DNA from 3 places in the Paenibacillus sp. 1781tsa1 genome. Region 3 is predicted to be linked to each of the others. Evidence: predicted binding sites of a transcription regulator. Region 3 holds the regulator's gene; each other region holds the start of a gene.
The links. The regulator LexA, encoded in region 3, represses DNA repair genes until DNA is damaged. The targets are predictions, from matches to a motif close to CGAACATATGTTCG.
Positions count from the first base shown of each region.

Region 1: addB (helicase-exonuclease AddAB subunit AddB) is a predicted target of LexA. The motif match lies at 3,825-3,838, and genes of this name have one in related genera.
Region 2: NKT06_RS16070 (DNA polymerase IV) is a predicted target of LexA. The motif match lies at 1,853-1,866, and genes of this name have one in related genera.

Region 1 covers NZ_JAMYWY010000001.1:4,965,144-4,972,626, reverse strand. Annotated here, with positions in the region: gene NKT06_RS22425 (NUDIX hydrolase) at 109-543, shown strand; gene NKT06_RS22420 (Na/Pi cotransporter family protein) at 605-1,606, opposite strand; gene NKT06_RS22415 (class I SAM-dependent rRNA methyltransferase) at 2,301-3,677, shown strand; gene addB (helicase-exonuclease AddAB subunit AddB) at 3,903-7,406, shown strand; gene addA (helicase-exonuclease AddAB subunit AddA) at 7,403-7,483, shown strand, end outside.
Region 2 covers NZ_JAMYWY010000001.1:3,636,258-3,643,740, reverse strand. Annotated here, with positions in the region: gene NKT06_RS16080 (YhjD family protein) at 1-240, opposite strand, end outside; gene NKT06_RS16075 (YolD-like family protein) at 224-592, opposite strand; gene NKT06_RS16070 (DNA polymerase IV) at 589-1,806, opposite strand; gene NKT06_RS16065 (DUF4180 domain-containing protein) at 2,122-2,490, opposite strand; gene NKT06_RS16060 (GNAT family N-acetyltransferase) at 2,504-2,926, opposite strand; gene NKT06_RS16055 (TetR/AcrR family transcriptional regulator) at 2,967-3,548, opposite strand; gene lpdA (dihydrolipoyl dehydrogenase) at 3,746-5,146, shown strand; gene NKT06_RS16045 (HlyD family secretion protein) at 5,219-5,641, shown strand; gene NKT06_RS16040 (ABC transporter permease) at 5,625-6,773, shown strand; gene NKT06_RS16035 (GNAT family N-acetyltransferase) at 6,902-7,465, shown strand.
Region 3 covers NZ_JAMYWY010000001.1:4,049,836-4,057,318, reverse strand. Annotated here, with positions in the region: gene NKT06_RS17810 (aldehyde dehydrogenase) at 235-1,539, shown strand; gene lexA (transcriptional repressor LexA) at 1,645-2,271, opposite strand; gene NKT06_RS17800 (LysM peptidoglycan-binding domain-containing protein) at 2,568-2,945, shown strand; gene NKT06_RS17795 (DUF896 domain-containing protein) at 3,040-3,249, shown strand; gene NKT06_RS17790 (hypothetical protein) at 3,374-3,883, shown strand; gene NKT06_RS17785 (HAD family hydrolase) at 3,912-4,703, shown strand; gene NKT06_RS17780 (ABC transporter permease) at 5,290-6,219, shown strand; gene NKT06_RS17775 (carbohydrate ABC transporter permease) at 6,232-7,104, shown strand; gene NKT06_RS17770 (ABC transporter substrate-binding protein) at 7,392-7,483, shown strand, end outside.

The DNA.
Region 1 (7,483 bases), 920 kb from region 3:
GCGTCAGAAACAAGGATTTCATTTCCTTGGGGAGCTTACCCGGGGAGATGAGGTCCTTCTTTTGCAAAAAATAAGATAAAGATATTGAATTCGATGGGGGAGAGCACGATGAACAAAAAAGAAATTTCAGCAGGCGGAGTTGTTTATAGAACAGGGGAAGACGGACGTCTTCAAATTCAGCTTATCGTAGATCGTTATGGTAAAACAACTCTCGCCAAGGGCAAAATGGAAGATGGAGAAACAATCGAACAGACGGCATTACGCGAGATTTTGGAAGAGACAGGCATGGTGGGTCGCATTGTAGAGCCCGTTGATATCATTGCTTATACGTACCAACATGCAGAGTTTGGCCCCGTGGACAAGGAAGTTCATTATTATCTCGTTGAAGCCGAAAGTGGTGATCTGCAGCCTCAGATTGAAGAAATCAAGGGTGTGGATTGGTACGCTCCAGAAGAAGCATGGTCCAGACAGCAGCAGAGCGGATATGATAATAACGATGATATCCTGCGTGTAGCACTGAACAAGTTAGGCATTAACGTATAACGAACTTAGTTCTAGTCTTGGTCAGTTAGCCGCGCGCTCTGGGGGTCTGATAGGCAGATCATCAAGCCACGGGTGACTTCGCCGCAGGGGCGTGGACCGGTGGTTTTTTGTGCCAGATTGGCAAGTAACAGAATGGCAAAGCAAGCAGTGAACTGGTGATGTTAAAAAGGGTCTGGGCATGCGCAATCTGTGCCCCGTTGTCCGCTGACAGCCAGGCCGAAGCTGCATGCAGCTGGCCGATCAGCGGCATAAAGAGCAGCGCTCCCGCAATGTTTAATACAACATGGGAGGCTGCGACAAATTTGCCTGCGGATGCTCCGCCCGCGGCAGCGATCACAGCGGTGATGCAGGTCCCCACGTTGGACCCGATCACAATGGCGATGCCGATCTCCACAGGTAATACCCCTGTGGCTGCGAGCGTAATCGCCATGCTAATGACAGCTGCGCTGCTGTGAATGAGCGCTGTCAGACAGGCACCTGCCAGGAAGCCCCACCACAAGCTGTCGGCCGAGCGGTCGAGAAACCATTGAAATACGCCCATGCTCCTTAAGGGTAAGGCAATGGATTGCATCACCTGAATGCCTGTCATAACAAGTGCAAATCCCGCAGTTGCTAGGAAGCTGTACTGGATGTTAAACAGAGTCCGGCGCGTGTGTTCAGGAGCAGCCAAATTACGTTCACCAAGAACAACAAACATGGCCCAGCCCGTCAGCGACAGGACAAGCAATGGCAGGGAAGCACGTCCGATCTGCAGTCCCACCAGCTCCGTCGTCAGACATGTCCCGATGTTGGTACCGAGGATGATGCCGAGCGTGCGTCCATAGGTGATTAATCGGGCATTAGCCAGTCCAATGGTGAGTACGGTGACCGCCGTACTGCTCTGTAACAAGGCCGTTGCACCTGCACTGAAGGCCATGCCTTTCCATGGGGCAGAGGTGGCGCGATTGAGCCAACCTGCCAACATGGGCCCTGCCATACGCTGCAAGGCCGTTTCCATTAGCTTCATGCCACCAAAAAAGATAATAAGCCCATAGAGTAGGGGCAATATCACATCTCTAAACATAGAAACATCATTCCTTCCGTCCGGGTTCCTTAACTCATCCTATGAGTAAGAAAAGACAACCATGACAAGCCTAAAGGAATTCAGAGGGAAGCGACCTAAATTCGTCCCCTCATTTAAAAGATACGGTCATTCGTGTAAACGTAGCGAAGAAGACGAAATTGTTGCCGAAGAAGCGAAGCGCTCGCCTTTATCTCCGGATTTTCCCTTTAAAGAAAGGGAATCGAAAAATCTGGGGATAACAGCGATCAGAGGAACAATTCGTCGCCGTAGCGTCATCCAATTGCCGCACCCCAATTCGAAAGATACGGTGCTTCGTGCAAGCGTAGTGGAGGGGACGAAATCGAATCTGAAGAAGCGAAGCGTGCGCCTTTGTCACCGGGTTTTCCCTATAAGAAGGGAATCAAAAAATCTGGAGACAACAGCGATCAGAGGAACAATTCGTCGCCGTAGCGCCACCTAATTGTCGCACCCCAATTCGAAAGATACGGTGATTCGTGCAAACGTAGTGGAGGGGACGAAATCGAATCTGAAGAAGCGAAGCGTGCGCCTTTGTCACCGGATTTTCCCTATAAGAAGGGAATCAAAAAATCTGGAGACAACAGCGATCGGAAGATCGATTCGAACCCGGAACGCCACCTACGCGCCGCACCAAACCTATCTTTTGAACTATTAAATTAAAGGAAGTGGATCTACCTTGCCATCAGTTACACTCGAACGCAGTCGCAAAAAGCGGCTTGAACATGCCCATCCATGGATATTTAACAATGAAATTGCCTCTGTTGACGGAAATCCGGAGCCGGGAGATCTGGTCAATGTATTGAATCATCAAGGTCGCTATCTGGCGACAGGATATTACAATCCCGCATCTCAGATCACGGTGAGGGTCGTATCTTATCAACCCTTGGAGTTTGAACAGATGGATACGGCGTTCTTTGCAGCGCGTTTTCGCGATTGCTTGCGTCATCGGGAACGTTTTATCCAGGATGGAGAGGCGTACCGTCTCGTTTACGGCGAAGCTGATTTTCTGCCAGGATTGATCGTTGACCGATTCGGCAGCATCCTCGTTGTACAGTTGCTTACACTTGGCATGGATCGTTGCCGTGAAGCCATCGTACAGGCACTCATTGAAGTAATGCAGCCGGAAGGCATATATGAGCGCAGTGATGTTTCAATTCGTGAACTGGAAGGTTTGGAGCAGACCAAAGGTCCACTATATGGCGAATGCCCAAGACATGTCACCGTTACCGAGAATGGACTACTCATTAAAGTGGACATCGTAGAAGGACAGAAGACAGGTTACTTCTTCGACCAACGTGAGAATCGTGCAGCGATTGAACCGCTTATGAAGGGTTGGGGCTACAAGAGTGGAATCACACTCCAAACGACCGAGCAGGACGGCACAGAGCAGCTCTTGCCAGTGAATAAAAGCGGTAAGGTAGTTACATTCCCTTATTGGGATGGTGCCACCGTATTGGAGTGCTTCTCACATACGGGCAGCTTCACGTTGAATGCTTGCAAGTATGGAGCCAAGAAAGTGACTTGTCTCGATATTTCAGAGCATGCCATTGAGAGTGCACGAACAAATGTGGAGCTGAACGGTTTTACCGACCGGGTCGAATTCGTCGTTGCTGATGCATTCCAGTACTTGCGTGAACAAGTGAAAGGATTGGATGAACGTACTGCACGTGCGCGTGCTGGCGAACAAAAAGTGGATACTTCCAAAGCGCTGGCAGCTGGCGGTAAAACATTTGATATCGTCATCCTCGATCCTCCTGCATTTGCCAAAACGAAATCAGCAGTTAAAGGTGCATGCCGTGGATATAAGGATATCAACCTGCAAGGAATGAAACTGGTCAATGAGGGCGGGTACTTGGTAACCGCCAGCTGTTCGTATCACATGCGTCCAGACCTTTTCCTGGATACGATTGCCGATGCCGCCGAAGATGCAGGCAAAGTGCTTCGTCTGATCGACTGGAAGGCAGCCGGTAAGGACCACCCACAAATTCTGGGCGTGGATGAAGGACATTACCTCAAATTTGCTATTTTCGAAGTGCGCAGTAAAAAGAATTAGAAGAATCTCTTTTCACTTTTTTAATCTCTTGTGAGATAAAGTGAACGTTTATATGAATGATACTTTCGGTCAAAAGTCCACAGTGTGAACAGCTGCGGGCTTTTTGCCGTGTTAACGGAGAAAATCTCCGGTTTTACCGGATAATGGCAAACGTATGTTCCGAACCAAGTCATATATGTTATACTGGAAATTAAAATCTTGTACGTGTGGTTTGGAGGATTAGACATGTCCGTTCGTTTTGTTATTGGCCGGGCAGGCAGCGGCAAAAGCTCGCTGATTACCCGGGAAATTACATCCCTGCTTCAAAAGGAGCCGCAAGGTAAACCTTTGATTTTACTCGTTCCCGAACAGAGTTCTTTTCGAACAGAGCAGGCATTGGTGTCTTCTGGAGTAATTAAAGGTACCATGCGTGCAGAAGTGCTCGGTTTTCGCCGTTTAGCTTACCGCATAATGCAGGAAGCAGGCGGTTCTGCTCGTATTCCGATCGGAGCCGAAGGCAAAAAGATGCTGCTCTACAAGGTCATCCAGCGCCGTAAGGAAGAATTGAAGCTCTTTGGTGCATCCGGCAGCCAGCTGGGTTTTATAGGGGAATTAAATGACTTATATAGTGAATTTAAACGTTATGAAGTTGATCCATCATTGCTGGAAGAAGGGCTGTCTGGAGGGTATACCTCATCCTCTTCACCAATTCTGGAGGACAAGTTGCATGACTTGAATCTGATATATCGTGACTATGAACAGGAATTGACTGACTTATATATTGATGATGAAGATACGTTGAGCGAGCTGACAGAGCGTTTGTCGGAAAGTACGTTGCTGCAGGATGCTCAGATCTGGATTGATGGTTTTCAGGGATTCACGCCACAGGAGATGAGTGTGATCGGCCGGCTGATGTTGCAATCCTCTTCCGTGACCATTGCGCTGACATTGGATCGTCCTTATGATCACGGGACTCTGCCTGGAGAACTGGAACTGTTCTATCCCACGGCAAGTGCCTATGCGCGCCTGAAAGGGATGGCTGACGAACTAGGTATACCGAGCGATATAACCGTGCTAGATTCGGAGATTCCACCGAGATACAAGGATCGTCCGGGACTTGCTCATCTGGAGGCTGGTTTCGACCGCCGAATTCGGTGGAAAGATGATGGTCATGATTCTGGAATCCGACTGGTTGCAGCGGAGAACCGACGAGCTGAGATGGAGGGAGCACTTCGTGAGATGCGGCGCCTGGCGCAAAACGAAGGTGCGCGTTATCGGGATATGGCTGTACTTGTTCGTCAGCTGGATACCTACGCTGATATAGCTGAACCGTTATTCAGGGATTATGGCGTACCTGTCTTTCTGGACCGCAGAAGAAATGAGCTTCATCATCCATTATCCGAATTTATCCGTTCCGCACTGGATATTGTTCGGCGCAACTGGCGTTATGAGGATGTATTTCGCTGTGTCAAAACGGATCTGCTGCTTCCGCGTGATGGTTCCATCACTCGTGAAGATATGGACCAGCTTGAGAATTATGTACTGGCTTGTGGTATTCATGGGTATCGCTGGACTGACGGCAAACCGTGGAAGTATGTACCAAGCCTGTCGCTGGAAGACAACGGTCAGGATGGCCGTAGTCGAGGACGGGACCAAATGCTTTCTTTAATGGAGAGCTGCCGAACAGTCATTACAGATTCTCTGGGTGCTTTTGAGAAACGAATGAAAAAGGCAAAGACAGCCAAAGCCCAATGCGAGGCACTATACAGACTGCTGGAAGATGCCGAAATCCCATGGAAGCTGGAACATATGTCTGCTGAAGCTAAGGCTCAAGGTGACCCTGAACGGTCGAGAGAACATCGGCAGATGTGGGGAGCTGTGCTGGATTTATTGGATCAGATGGTAGATATGATGGGGAATGAACGGTTGGATATCACTCTGTTTACCGGGATGATTGAGACCGGATTGACGGAACTGAAGCTGGGTCTGGTACCACCAGCACTTGATCAGGTATTGGTTGGTTCCATGGACCGTACACGTCTTCAGGACATCAAATATGTATTTATCCTCGGTGCAGTTGATGGTGAATTACCCGCCGTACCTCAGGATGACGGCGTATTAACGGAACTGGAGAGAGCGATACTGACGGAAAGAGGCATGGCGCTTGGACCAGGTGCAACAAGGCAGATGCTGGATGAACGTTTTCTGATCTATACGGCACTTACAGCGGCAAGCAGCCAGTTGTGGCTGAGTTACCCGGTTGCTGATGATGAGGGAAAAGCACTGCTTCCTTCCGAGATTGTCCGCCATGTACGGAAAATGTTTGGTCTACAAGAACAGCCATTGCTTGCTCAACCACCGGTTTCGAACTCGGAAGAAGCGCATTGGTCTTATGTCACCCATCCGGGTCAGAGTCTGTCTGCCCTCATTGGACAATTGCGTAAATGGCGTCGCGGAGAAGACATCCCTGAAATGTGGTGGGCGGTCTACAATTGGCATGTATCTCAGGAGACAAGCAGACCTCAGCTGGAACGGTTGATGGGATCAATCTTTTATCGTAATCGGGCATTGCCACTACGTACAGCCACCAGTCGCAGACTGTATGGCACAGAGGTAAGGACGAGTGTCTCGCGAATGGAGCGGTTCGTAGCTTGTCCATTTTCCCATTTTGCCTCGCACGGGTTGCGCCTCAAAGAACGGCAATTGTACCGCCTTCAGGCTCCAGATATCGGACAACTGTTTCATGCTGCGTTAAGCCAGCTGGCTATGCGGTTGCGTGAAGAAAATCGTAGTTGGGGCAGCTTGACCCCAGACCAATGCCGCAAGGAAGCCGAGCAAACCGTGGAGCAGATTGCACCACAGCTGCAAGGAGAGATTTTGCTAAGCACCAAGCGATACGGTTATATTTTCCGCAAATTGAAGGACATTGTTAGTCGGGCATCCGTTATTCTCGGGGAACAATCGAGACGGGGAAGTTTTGAACCAATTGGGTTGGAGCTTGATTTTGGACCGGATAAAACACTGCCACCACTGCGTTTTGAACTGGAGAACGGCTGTGTGATGGAGATCGTGGGTCGTATAGACCGTGTGGATGTGGCAGAAGGCGAGAATGGTCTGCTCCTGCGTGTCATTGACTATAAATCAAGCCAGACGGACCTCAAGCTGCATGAAGTGTACTATGGTCTGTCATTGCAGATGCTCACCTATCTGGAGGTGCTGCTTAGTGCTGCCGAAGAATGGCTTGGGGAAACGGCGATGCCGGGAGGAACGTTGTATTTCCATGTGCATAACCCGCTGTTGCAATCCGCAAACGGCATGACATCGGAGCAAGCCGGACAAGAACTGCTGAAACGGTTCAAAATGAAAGGTTTGCTGCTGGCGGATCGGGACGCAATCGCTCAAATGGACAACACCCTGGATAAGGGGTATTCAGCGATTATTCCAGTTGCCCTTAAGGCGGACGGAAGCTTTTATAGCAGCGCCGCTGTAGCTACGCCAGAGCAATGGGATACGCTGCTTGCTTCGGTTCGCAGTAATATCCGCGAGATTGGTACCCGGATTACGGATGGGGATGTGGCCATTGAGCCTTATCGCATTCAGCAGGAAGTGGCGTGTACGTTCTGTCCGTATAAGCCTGTTTGTCAGTTTGATGAGAATATAGAAGGAAATGAATACAACCTGTTGTCCAAACCGGGCAAACAGCAAATCTGGGATATGTTATCTCACACCAAGGGAGGGGAAACATCATGACGAATATGCCAAAACCGGAGGGTAGCTTCTGGAGTGATGACCAGTGGAGTGCCATCTCGGAAAGCGGAGAAGACATC
Region 2 (7,483 bases), 410 kb from region 3:
ACTCAGCTCGGATCTCTCCTCTTCAATGATTTTTATATGATGTTCCTTTAAACTTTGTTTTGATTTGTACATCTCTAAAGCAATTTTCTTTTGGGTACCGTCCAGGTAATCAATATACACCGATTTCATCTTAAAGTTTGAAGCGTATATTTTATGTTTATCTACCTCCAGAGCACCTAAAAGATACGGCATCTCTACAAGCCTCTTCACAAGTGCAAGTTCCTCAGAAGTTTGTCTCACCGTACACACCTCCTCCTTCTTCAAACTTTACAGTGACCAATTGATCAAAATCGACCCATTCAAATCCATTATCCATTTCAATTTTTATTTTTTTTCCAAAGGCACTGACTGAAGTGACGATCCCGTGTATATACCGATTGCCTGACTCATTAAACACTTCAAAGGTGGCTTGCAATGTATAGTTGAGGGACATATCTATATGTTGAGCAATAATTTCCCACTCATCTTCATGAATCAGTGGTTTCGCTTGAACATGAATTTGAGTACGATGCTGTATAATTCGTTCTTTATGTTGTGGAAGCATCATGCGGCTCGATTCCCATAATCCATTGGCCTCCAGTTTTTTGCTCATTTGTAATGCCCCCCAATTTTAGATGCTCTATCGATCGCTTGACCCGCAGCTGTTATGGAGCTCGCTCGAAGAATGGCAATGTCGCCATATCGATCCTTAATGTTGTCCATCACCTGATCAATGGCTCGTTTTTGCTCTTGATCATCAAAGAAAGATAGTTGATATGTATCCGCGTTGGATAATTGAGACAGGGATACGCCTACACGGCGCACAGGTTGCCCATCCCAATGTTGATGGAATATGCGTTTGGCTATCTTGCACACATCAACGGTTATGTTTGTAGGATCAGACAGTTTAACCTGCCTGTGAAAACCAGTGGGGTGATCAAAATCTGCTCCCGATACACTCACAGATATGACACTACCCATCAGCCCCTTTTTACGGGCTCTTCTGCACACTTCTGTACAGATATCGAGAATAACCACTTCGATCTCCCATGCTTCTGTGAAATCTCTAGGCAGGGTCATTCCGTTTCCGATATCCTTTTGTGTATTGTGTGTGTTGACGGTTACCGGCGAATTGTCGAGTCCATTGGCGACTCTCCAGATGACTTCTCCATTAACACCCCACTTGCTTCTTAATTTAGAAAGAGGCGTATTCGCCAGGTCTTTAATGGTTCGGATGCCCATCTTCCACAGATGTTTTTCCATTCTTGAGCCAATTCCCCACATATCGCGGATAGGCTTATCTCCAATGTGAAGATGCAACTCTTCTTTCTTTAAGTGAAAAATGCCACCCTCCGCTTTTTTAGCAATCATATCGCAGCACAATTTACTGATAATTTTGTTTTCACCAATGCCTGCTCTGGCGTAGACCCCTGTTTCATTATAGATTTTGTCTTGAATTTGTTTGGCCAAATCGATTGGATCATTACCAAATAGATGCATAGACCCTGTAAAATCAGCGAATAATTCGTCTATACTGTATGGCTCAACCAGATCGGTGAATTCCTCAATAATGGACATGATTTGGGTGGATACTTCGATGTATTCTTGCATGTGAGGTCTGACAATGATCAGTTCAGGGCACTTCTGAAGAGACTGCCAGAGTGGTTCTGCGGTAGATACCCCCTTAGCTTTAGCTAATGGACAAGCGGCAAGAATAATGCCAGAACGTCTTGCTGGATCGCCTGCAACGGCGAGAGGTCTATTTTTGTATTGGGGCATTTTTGCCTTTTCGACTGAAGCATAAAAGCTCTGCATATCAATGAGCATGATGGTTCGCTGCTTAGTCCACACTGAAATCACTCCTGTACATTTAAGAACGTATGTTTGTATATATTATAAACCGAACATGTGTTCTTTATGCAAGAGGTAAATATTTATATTTAGCATAGGACCAAGTGAAGGATTCAAATCATACGAAGTCACACCAACAAAAAAAGTCGCTAATTTAGCGACTTCAACGGAATTATTCTTATCATTTATGAAATTTCCACTGAACCAGTCGTTCCTGATCTTGTTCCCGGTATGACACAATATCCATCTCAATCTCTCCAGTCTCTCCAGTCTCTCTTTAGTTAACTTGGATCACTGTTTCTTGCTTAGCTTTTCAATAGCCAGTTCTTCCTCTGTTACGAAGAATATATCGTTCCCCTTGTTGCTTTCATAGATAAAATCTCGAAGGCTTTTGCTGGTATAACCGGAAAAATCACCAATGATCGCAATTTTGGTCTGGTAATTAATGAACTTTTGCAACACTTCACCTGCCAGGCGTGTTTTCAGATCAAAAAACACTTCACTAACAGCAGATTTGTTAACTATAATACGGTGACATTCGGCCTCATATCGAACCGTAGCCATAAGGTCGATAGCGGATTGAACATCGGTAATTAATTTTTCATCACTCGTAACGTAAGCAATAGATACTCCATTTTCGTTTATTTTTCTGATATTCATGTCTTCTTTTCCCTCATTCCTTATATTGAAGAACCCAATATCTTGATCCAGGCTCACCTTCTTCTACGACAGCCTTCCAGCCTTGCTTTTTATAAAATGTGAGTGCTTTATAATTATCAGAGACACATTTTAATGTGACTGGCGTTCCCAATTCGGCCACGGATTGCTGGAGTAACTGCTTTCCCACCCCTTTGCCAGCAGCACTCGGGTGCACAAACAAATTATGAATAAAGCGGTCAGGTACATATAGTGACGCAAATCCAAGTACTTGATCGTTTTCCTCTGCCAAAAGAATCTGTTCTTCCGATGTATCCCGGTCAAAATCGTCTAGTCTCATCTCATTGGCATTGGCCCAGTGAAAGCTCTCCCGCCGGGAATCCAAATAAATATGTCTCAATTGTGGATAGTCTGCAATACGGGCTTCTCTAATGATCATCCGATCAATCCCCCATTCCTCTGTTTCATCAATGTCGTTGTTACCTGGAACCGACCTTTACCATTTGTTTGGCCTGCACACGACCTGCCTGTAACAAGTCATCACTGAACTTCGCATCACTAACTGCCCGTGCTAATGCAACGGTACCTACCATACTGCTTACCAACGCATAACCATCAGCGGTATTCATCCCAGCCATAGTTGTAATAAACGCGATAAAACGTTGCAACTCCTGCGTGTAAGCTTGTCGAATATCCTCCGATAATTGGGATATCTCACCCGATAAAGCTGGTAAGATACAACCGACTTCTGTCTGATCTCGATGCAGGGAGCTTAAATAAAAATCAATGACGGCTTCAATCGACGTCTGATCTTCCTCTTTGTTTTTGTCTGCAATTCTCTGCAGCATTTCAATGGTGTCACTAATGGCGAAATGACAGGTCTCCATCACAAGCTGATCTTTATTTTCAAAATGGGAGTAAAATCCCCCATGTGTTAGTCCAGCACCTTTCATAATATGTGGAAGACTAATATTCCGCACGCCGTGGGTTCGAAATGCTTTGGCCGCGCTGGTAATAATATGGTTCCGAACTTTGAGTTTGTGCCCTTTCGGATAAGGCATCCTGCTTCCTCCCCCTTGTAAAGGTCAGTATTTAATGTTTTTTAAAATATTATAGTTATCATATTATTTAATGTCAATTCATACTATCAGCACCTTCAGCAACGGGAGAGCGACTACAAATGGAGTATTGACTCCTTTTAAATATGATGACTATAATATATTACGATCATCATATTTTAAATTTGGAGGTACCAATCATGAATTCATTAGAAGTCGTAGATACGCTGGTCATTGGATCAGGGCCTGGCGGTTATGTGGCTGCTTTACGTTCGTCACAACTAGGCATGAAAACAGCCATTGTAGAGCGCCAACAGATCGGAGGTGTCTGTACGCATGTAGGCTGTATTCCTTCCAAAGCGCTTATTGCTGAAGCGGAGCGTCTTCATTTACGCAGACAATGGGGGGCTGTTGACGGAGCTTCTTCTTTTCAGGAGGCTCAGGTGTTTAAGCAAGCTGTGGTGGATAAGCAGTCTGGAGGGGTTCGGTTTTTGCTTAAAACGGCGGGTGTGACTGTTATCGAAGGAGAAGCAAGCTTGATTGATGCGAATACCGCTGAAATATATCACGCTGAACAGAATGTGCGTCGAATAGGCTTTAAGCATCTCATCCTGGCAACCGGTTCCCGTCCGATTGAAATAAGCTCTCTTCCTTACGGCGGACGGATTCTCTCTTCCACTGAGGCGCTATCGCTGCCCGACATTCCGGAGCGTCTCGTTGTGGTTGGCGGCGGTTATATTGGCGTGGAACTGGGTCAGATGTTTGCGAGATTTGGAACCAACGTTACGATGCTCGAGGGGGGTGAACAGATTTTGCCCGGATTCGAAGCAGAGCTTGTTGCACCTGTCGTTCGTCAACTGAAAAAGGACGGGATAACCATCTTAACCGAAGCTAAGGTTACAGGGGCAGACCAATATACGAGTCACATCGATCTCCACTATATGCGTCAGAATGAACACCATGTTGTTCAAGCTGACTATGCATTAATTACGGTGGGCAGGAAACCGAACACAGATGGAACTTTGGGTCTTGAACATATAGGTCTGTCCCCTACTCCACAAGGCTTGATCGAGATTGACATACAGTGTAGAACATCCATCCCGCATATCTATGCCATTGGAGATATTGTTCAAGGCCCTGCTTTGGCTCATAAAGCTTCTTATGAAGCAAAAATTGCAGCAGAAGCTATCGCGGGCAAACCCTCTGTCATCGATTACAAAGCTATTCCGCTCGTTGTGTTTTCTCACCCGGAGATTGCGAGCGTTGGTCTTAGCGAAACGGCGTGTAAGCAAAAATCAATTCCTGTTGTCGTTGGCAAATCTGTATTCTCTATTAATGGCCGTGCACTGGCTCTGAAGGAAACCGAAGGATTTGTCAAAATTGTCGCTCACGCTGCTTCTGGCCTTGTATTAGGTGCACAGATTGTCGGGGCTGAAGCTTCTACGCTAATCTCCGAGTTGTCCCTTGCGATTGAGATGGGAGCAACGGTAGAAGATATAACCATGACCATTCATCCGCATCCAACGCTAGGCGAAATCATCATGGAGGCCGCAGAACAAGCCCATCAGAGAATGGAACAAAGGAAACCGGATGTCGTTTGATTACGCTTGGAAAATTGTGTGTTAACCCACTCTTATCATAATAGAGAGTAATAAGATTAGGGAGAGATCATCTTGAAGTCTAAATGGAGATTATATATCGTCATAACTTTGATCATTATTTTGGCAGGCGGTTTGTTGATCGCGAAAGGTACAGACGCCGTGAGTCAGGCTGAAAGTAAAAAGCAGGGAATATTGAATACTGAACCTAACACTGAAGGATTTTATGTTGATCTTTATATTCCGGAATCGCAGATTAACCAGATTCAAGCAGATCAAAAGGTGAACGTTCGTTTTCCATATCTGGAGAATCTTCTTGTAAAGGAAGGTGTGGTTACGTCGATATCCCCCTCTCCTCAATTCGCCAATCTGCGCATGACGCGGGAAAAGGGCCAAGCAGATCTAAGTATGTTTCTGATCCGGATTTCTATTCCAACCAGTACAGATTTGCTTCCGGGGATGACTGCGGAGGTGCAGCTTGATGAAATCACTGGCTGATGAATGGAAGCACATACGCGGGAGTAAGTGGATCGTTATTATTTTTGCTGCCCCTCTAATTGCCGCTGTATTTTTCGGGCTTATGTTCTCCCAAAATCAGTTGAGCGAAACACCGGTAGTGGTTGTGGATGAGGATCACTCTTCGTATTCAAGGCAACTCATTGAAGAATTCAATGCTTCTCAATATATGAAAGTCACGAATGTGTTTCCCAATCGCCTCTCTCCGGATACGCTGCTGGCGAACGAGAAGGCAGTGGCAGTCATTTTCTTGCCGGACGGATTAGAGCAACGTAAAGACAAGGGACTGCCCTCAAGTATCGGGATATGGATGGACAATACGATGCCTTCTAGCCTTAGTGGTATCCGGCCTGCAATTCAAGAAATAATAACAACCGAAAATATGACGCTTGCTGTATCACGTCTTGCTCAAACCGGCATGGACATCGAATCAGCAAAAGCTCTGGTGTCCCCGCTATCTCAAGTGCAGCGCATGTTATATAATCCAAATTCAAGTTATATCGGTACCATGGTGATTGGATTTGTAAATATCATCATACTGATGCTCACGACGGGTGCGGCTGGCGCGATCGTTCCCCGCCTTCGGCAAGAGGGTAAACTTTTGTCAGCTGGGACTTCTCCCTTCAAGCTATGGATTCGGGCCTTGCCTTATGTGATATTAAGCACCTGCTCTTCCCTGCTCAGTTATGGGATGTTAAAACAAGTGGGACATATGCGATTCGAAGCGGCGCCGTATATCTTTATCGTTCCTTTATTGCTGTATTCGATGGCATTATGTTTGCTCGCAATGTTGCTTGGTTATTCTGTTCAAAACGTATCTAGAGTTGGTGCCAGAATGAGCTTGATCCTATATCCATCATTTCTAGTAACAGGTATTCAACTGACGCCGCTTGCATTTCCAACATTTTTTCAAGTTACGGCATGGGCTCTGCCTATGAATTGGCTCAATCGTATGATTCGTGGAATGGCCTTTAGACACGGTGAGTTGACTTTTTATAGTGTAGAGTTAGGAGCTTGTATACTGATTATCGGTTTGGCTTCATTAGGTATAGGATTATTCCTGCGAAGAGAATCACAGGTGCCAACGCCAACACTTGAAGCAAAAGCAGTTTAAGAATGGACAATCGCCGTAAGCCTGTGAGAATAATAGGCTGCGGCGATTTATGTTAGAATCAAAACCAGAGATATGAAGCCGCCACCACCTGCAAGCGAACATTACACAGAAAAAGTGAGGTTTATGATATGAAGAACTCAAACGAAGTATATTGCGTGACTGAGCGTCTTGTTATTCGCAAGTTCAATTTGCAGGATGTACATTCTTTCTATCAATACCGGGCTAATCCAGATGTTTCCCGTTTTCAATCTTGGGAAAATTATACGCTCCAAGAAGCTGAAGCATTTATCAGCAAACAAATAGTACATTCCCCTAACCAGCCCGGGACCTGGTTCCAATACGCAATTGCTCTAACGGAGTCGGATCAGTTAATCGGCGATTGTGCCATTCATACACGTGCAGATGAACCTCAAATTGTTGAGCTCGGATTCACTCTTGCACCTGAGTTTCAAGGCAAAGGATACATGAATGAGGCACTTTGTGCCCTGATGGACTATGTATTTGGCGCTCTAAATAAACATAAGATGATCGCTTTTGCCGATGTAAGAAACACAAAATCGATTCAAGTGTTAGAGCGATTGGGCATGAGACGTGAAGGACACCTGCTTGAAAATTACATGTCCAAAGGCTTCTGGATAGATGAGTTTCAATATGCAATGCTGCAATCGGAGTGGTTGAACAAACAACAATAAAGCTAGAGATGATCGTTC
Region 3 (7,483 bases):
GTACGTATAATCTTCTGTAAAAAAATAAAGATGAATTCTAATAATACCCAATAATTCGCTATAATCAATGGATACTTGCATTAAAAAGAATAGTAGCTTTCTCATATATTAAAACGCCTACCCAATTTCAGATACTTTCAAATCAATATTATGTTGAAAGTTTCATATAGAAGAGGTATACTTTAATTAAATTTTGAACAATTTAATTTTTAATAATTAATTGGAGATGTTAATATGGATCAGGCAAAACAACTAGTGACAGAACAACGTACATTTTTTTATACAGGACAAACTAAAAATATCGAGTATCGGATTAATGCGCTTCAACAGCTTAGAAAAGGGATTGAGAAGTATCAGCAACGGATCCAAGATGCACTTCGGGCGGATTTGAACAAATCTGAGGCGGAAGCTTATGGTTCCGAGATTCGCATTGTTCTTGGTGAACTGGATTTTGCATTAGAACATCTGCAGGAATGGGCTGAACCCAAACAAGTCCCAACCAATTCGGCTATGCCGGATGGGGTGAGCACCATTTATCCTGAACCATACGGAGTAGCGCTTATTATTGCACCTTGGAACTATCCTTTCCAACTTGCATTCGGTCCACTGATTGGAGCAATTGCAGCCGGTAACTGTGCAGTTATCAAGCCTTCTGAATTAACACCAGCCGTATCTCGTCTGACGTATGATCTGATTCAGGAGATCTTCCCTCAGGAGTATATTGCCGTTATGGAGGGGGAAGTTGAAGCCAGCACAGCATTGTTGAAAGAGAAGTTTGATTATATTTTCTTCACAGGCAGCACGGGTGTTGGTCGCATTGTTATGAAGGCAGCTGCGGAGTACCTGACTCCTGTAACTCTTGAGTTGGGCGGTAAGAGTCCTGCTATTGTCCATAGTGATGCAGATCTGAAGCTGGTAGCTCAGCGTATTGTTCGTGGTAAGTTCCTGAATGCAGGACAAACATGTGTTGCGCCGGATTACTTGCTTGTGCATGAACAAGTTCATGATGAATTGATTAATCTGATTGGCACAGAGATCAAAGATAAATTTGGGGATGATGTGTTACAAAACACTGATTTCCCGCATATTGTCAACGCGCGTAACTTTGATCGGTTGTCGAAATTCCTCACAGATGGCAAAACGCTGATAGGTGGACGTTCTGTGCGTGAGCAGTTGCTGATTGAGCCGACTGTACTTGGAGATGTGAACTGGGAATCACCTGTCATGCAAGAAGAGATCTTCGGTCCGATTCTTCCTGTATTTACGTACAGTGACTTGAACCCCATGCTGGATGAGATTGTTCGCCGACCAAAACCATTGGCGCTATATCTCTTCACACAGGATGAGGAACTACAGGATCAGGTGCTGAATCAAGTATCCTTCGGTGGGGGATGTATTAATGACACACTTTCTCATATGACTTCACATTATCTTCCGTTTGGTGGTGTAGGAGAGAGCGGTATGGGCTCATATCACGGACAACAGAGCTTTGATGTGTTCTCGCATCACAAGAGTGTTCTGAAACGCAGTGAATTATAAGCCGATAAAACAATATAAAAATAAAAAGAGGTTGTCCTGTTCATCAGGGCAACCTCTTTTTGTATTTCAGTGCATTGCATCTAGTTTTGTTACTCAGGTTAGATATTAATGAATATCTCGGAAAAGGCCAATGACTTTACCCAGAATACTAACGTGTTTCAAACGTAAAGGTTCGAAGGTCGCATTCTCCGGTTGAAGGCGAATATGATCTTTCTCTTTATAGAACGTTTTCACTGTAGCTTCATCGTCTTCAGTCATTGCAACAACGATATCACCGTTATCAGCAGTTTGCTGTTGACGGACAATAACGTAATCTCCGTTAACGATTCCAGCTTCCACCATACTATCTCCGACTACCGAAAGCATAAACACTTTCTGTTCGCCTACATAATGTGTAGGAAGAGGGAAGTAGTCTTCAATGTTCTCGGTTGCAGTGATTGGAACCCCGGCTGTAACCTTACCAACGACAGGAATACGTGCAACGCTATGAGCAAATTGATGAGAATGCTCAGATTCTTCCTGGCTCAAAAGCTCAATGGCTCTTGGCTTGGTAGGGTCGCGTCGGATCAAACCTTTTTTCTCCAAACGATCCAAATGTCCATGTACTGTTGAGCTGGAAGCCAGTCCAACCGCTTCACCAATTTCCCGTACGGAAGGAGGATACCCCTTCAACCGGACTTCATTTCGTATAAACTCCAGAATAGCCTGCTGCCTGCTGGATATCTTCGACATACCGTATCAACCCCATTTTAGTAACGTTTGGGAAAATTATAACATAGAACCTCCGTTCGTACAAACATAAGTTCTAAATATAATGGCATTAAATCAGTGTTTTTTAACTTATAGAACAGAATTTGTCCAATAGCCAGAGCATAATACTGCAAATGCTTTGCAAGAGGGCTTGAATTAAGATAGTTCTCCTTCGAAAAATAAGCGAACAATTGTTCTAAAAATCTATTGAACAAAACAAGTGTTCGTGTTATATTGATTTCAACAGATAGGAACAAACGTTTGGAGGCGGGTATTTAATGAAATATTCAACTTATCAAAGTATTTATGAACCGATGAATTCGGAACTGGTGAAGTCTAACATAGGGAACTACAAGAAGGTTTTAGCGCGTTTCAAGATTTCTTCATGGATGTTAAAGATAGCCATTACCTCATTGATTATATTTATTGGATGCAGCACTGTTTTAACTGTATTTGCTGGCAATGAGAACGATGTTCTGCCTGGAGGAAAGATAGCCGTTTCACAAGGAGAAACATTATGGAGTATTTCTTTGGAACATAAACCGACAAATATGGATACACGTATATATATAGAAGCAATTAAGAAAGTGAATCAACTTCAAGCGACTTCCATCCAAGTGGGGCAAGTACTAACTCTACCGCAATTCGCAGAATAAAAGCACATCAATGAGTGTTAACGCGTGTCAGCTTGACAAGCTGCCTTTATCATGGCAAAGTTAATATGACTTTGTATTTTTGGAGGGGACAAGCTTGGATATAGATAGTCTGGTAGCACGCATTAACGAATTGGCTCGTAAGCAAAAGTCCACTGGATTGTCGGAGGAAGAACTTGCTGAACGTGCTGAGTTAAGAGAGATTTATTTGAGTAATATTCGCAGTAATTTCAGACAACAACTGGATACCATTGAGATTGTTGATGATGAGAATGACAAAGGCCGCCAAGGCAAACTCAAACACTAACGAAACCTAATGATATCATTATGATATTTAGGTTTCTTCCTGTTATTTTGAGTGTGCAATTTATAGGGGGAAATGTTGGTTTACAGTTATGTAGCCGATACAAAGACACATAAGGGGGATTCTCATGTCGCGTTCGTTCGAGAGAACGGTTAAGAAAAATTCCAAGCAGTTAAATCAGCAACGCAAAAAAAGTGGTCAACCAATCACAGGTACACCAGGTGAAGAAGTCTTTAAGGGACGCAGCCTTTTGTTCCCTATATTTTTGATTGGTCTCGCCTTTTTGTATCTGTTTATGAGCACGTTCCTTGTGCAAGCTCCGATGACAACCTGGGACTGGGTGACGATGTTGCTTTACGTATTTTTGGCAGTCATCTTCATGCTTCGTCGTCCATATATCAAGATTAGCAGTAATCGGATTATAACGACGAAGGGTAATCGTGAACGTTCAATCGGGGTTGAAGATATTGTCAAATTCAGAATTGAACCAGGCACAGTTGTTATCGAACATAAAAGTCGCGGGAAAAGATGGGTGTTCACCAAGTTATTGAACCGTTACGATACAGATGCGATTGCAGAACGTTTGCTGAAGTTTGCAAAAGCACACCAGATCACCGTGGAAACCGTCGAAAAGTAATTATTGCATAAAGGGGTAGATGATCGGAATGGCGTTAAAAGCGATTTTGTTCGACCTGGATGATACTTTATTGTGGGATGAGCGCAGTGTTCGAGAAGCATTTCATGAGACTTGTCTAATTGCAGCACAAGAGACTGGGGTCAAACCCGAAGAACTTGAAGAAGCTGTTCGTAACGAGGCACGTGCACTGTATGAATCTTATGAGACCTTTCCTTTTACCAAAATGATTGGAATAAATCCGTTTGAAGGCCTTTGGGCCAACTTTAGTGGAGGGGATCAAGCTGAGTTCCGTCAGTTGGAACAACTTGCTCCAGTTTACCGTAAAGAATCCTGGCGTCGTGGCTTGTTGAAATTGGGTATAGATCAGGAAGACCTTGCTGAACAACTGGCCGCGCAGTTTGGAGTAGAGCGGAGATCCAGACCTCATGTGTACGAAGAAACGATGGATACCTTGCGTCAGTTACAAGGGAAATACAAACTGTTGCTGTTGACGAACGGTTGTCCTGCTTTGCAACAAGAGAAGTTGGATGGTGTACCTGAATTGACTCCTTTCTTTGATGAGATTATTATCTCGGGTAACTTTGGAAAAGGAAAACCAGATCCCTCCATATTTGAGCATGCTTTGAGTAAACTGGGTGTTAAACCCGAAGAGAGCATGATGGTTGGGGACAAGTTGACGACTGATATTCGTGGTGCTCTATCATCAGGCATCCAAGCCGTATGGATTAACCGTGAGCATAAGACCAACAATGAAACGTATGCGCCTGACCATGAAATAACGCATTTATCGGAATTAAATCAGCTTATTGCTAAGTTCTGAGCAGATCAGCTATAACATCTTTCCTCAGCACCCTGAAACATTGGAAGCTTCAATGAACGATGATGACGTTCTTGAAGTTACCAATGTTTTTTTATTTGAGCATATTGACTAAATAACCTTGTTAAATGAGATTTCCATTTATTTTGCTAAAAGTTATTGAAATTAGGGGGAAGCTGGATTAGAATATAACTAACATACTAGTATGACTAGTATTTAGATTGTCTTAAGCAATTTCTTTTGACTTAATTCATTTGAATGGAAGCAGGAGTTGTTGCTAATTATTTTCGGTTTATTGTAAGCGCTTTATACACTTCGGAGACCTTCTTTCGATTTGGAGATCACATCAATTATTAAGTGCTAATTCATGAGGTGAAGCACCTTGGATTGTGTGGTTTTACATAACACATTAAAATGATATCGCTTACATTCAGCTGTTATCTATTTCGTAGTGGGGGTGAAGTTGAAGGATTGGTTGTCTTCTACAAAAAGAAGCGATGGGAATTGCCCATGAAACAGTCTATATCTATCAAGTTCTGGATTGGAGTGAAAACACATGGAGTCGGAAACCGCTAAAACAACGTTAACCATGACATCTTTACGTAAAGAAAGCAGATTACGAACGGCAGCAACCTTGTTCCGCAAAGACTGGCAGTTGTATTCACTATTAATCCTTCCCATCATCTATCTCCTTATTTTTAAATATGGGCCGATGATCGGTAATGTGATTGCGTTCAGACGCTTTGTTCCCGGGGGAAGTATATTTGGAGAAACGTGGGTTGGATTAAGATACTTCAAAATGTTCATTGAGGACCCTACCTTCTGGAGAGTATTCGGTAACACGCTGATGCTGGGCGGACTCGCGTTGCTCTTTACATTCCCGGTTCCAATCATTTTTGCCTTGATGCTTAACGAAGTGAAGAGTAAACGATTCAAAAAGTTTGTACAAACTGCGTCTTATCTGCCTCATTTTCTATCCATCGTTATCGTAGCGGGTATGATCCTGCAGCTGACAGCAGTGAATGGTTCCATTAATGGACTGGTGGCTTTCTTCACTGGAGACAATATTCCTTTTATGCAGCGAGCTGAGTGGTTCAGAACAATCTATATCACTTCTGAGGTATGGCAGGGTATGGGTTGGGGAGCGATTCTGTATCTGGCTGCACTGACAACCATAGATGATTCTTTGTATGAAGCTGCGCGTATCGATGGTGCCAATCGGTGGAAGCAAACAATTCATGTAACGATACCAGGGATCTTGCCTACGATTGTGACATTATTGATTTTGAACATGGGTAATTTCCTTGCTGTTGGATTTGAAAAAATCTTACTCTTGTACAATCCGCTGATCTACGAGACATCTGACGTGATCTCCACTTACCTGTATCGGGTCGGACTGGAATCCAGTAACTTCAGTTATGCTACCGCAATTGGCTTGTTCGAATCGCTGATCGGTCTGATTCTGGTGTTCTCCGTAAATGCGATCTCACGCAGACTGACACAAAGAAGCTTATGGTAAAGGAGGAGCATCATGCAGGAATCCAGATCTTACAAGGTATTTAAAGTATTCAATGTTATCTTTCTGCTGTTCGTGGTATTTATAACACTCTATCCATTCTTAAATGTCGTGGCACAATCCTTCAGTAGTGAGTCCTATATCAATTCGGGCAAGGTTAGTCTGTTCCCAAGAGGATTCAATGTGGAGACGTATAAGACCATCTCGCGTGACAGCATGTTCTGGACGAATTATAAAAATACGATTATCTACACTGTGGTAGGTACGTTAATCTCCATGTTCATGACGACTATTTTCGCATATGCCCTGTCCAAAAAGAGATTAATGGGTCGCAAGTTTCTGACCATGTTCGCCGTATTCACTATGTTCTTCAGTGGTGGATTGATTCCAAACTATGTGTTGATTAATTCCCTTGGGTTCAACAACACCATGTGGGCACTCGTTGTTCCTGGCGCAATTAGCATATACAACATGCTGATCATGAAGTCATTTTTTGAAAATATGCCTGAAGAACTGGAGGAAGCTGCCTCCATTGACGGTTTGAACACTTACGGGATTTTGTTACGCATTATTTTGCCACTAAGTAAAGCAGTTATGGCAACCATGGTGCTGTTCTACGCAGTAGGTCATTGGAATTCCTGGTTCCCAGCCTTTCTGTATTTGGACAAAAAAGAACTGTTCCCGGTCACCATTTATTTACGCAATATGATTGCAGGAGCGACAAGTGGGGCGTCTGCCGGTGCAACCTCAGCGGATAACCTGACACAGATTGCTGCCAATATCAAATCAGTAACGATGGTATTAACCATCTTGCCGATACTCACCATCTATCCATTTGTCCAAAGATACTTTGTAACCGGTATCATGTTAGGGTCTGTTAAACAGTAATACGCAGCAACATATAAATTGAATTAAAGATGGATTTACACGGTACACTCCGATGACAGAATAACCTTTCAATCGCTGTTATCCCCAGATTTTTTCGATTCCCTTTTTAAAAGGAAAAATCCGGTGATAAAGGCGAGCGCTTCGCTTTTTCAGGTTTTTTCTGTCCTCTCCGTTTTGTGTAAATGAATAGTTCAATTTATATAGAGTGATTCACATGATTAACATTTAGATGTTGTTTAAAGTTTAAGGCAAGGTCAACCTAAACCAAATTCAGGGGGATAACCTAAATGAATCAAAAGCCACGTAAGTTTGTTGGTAAAATGGTGATGGCAACAATGATGAGCGTTGTTTTGGCTGCATGTAGCAGCGGTAATGGAGA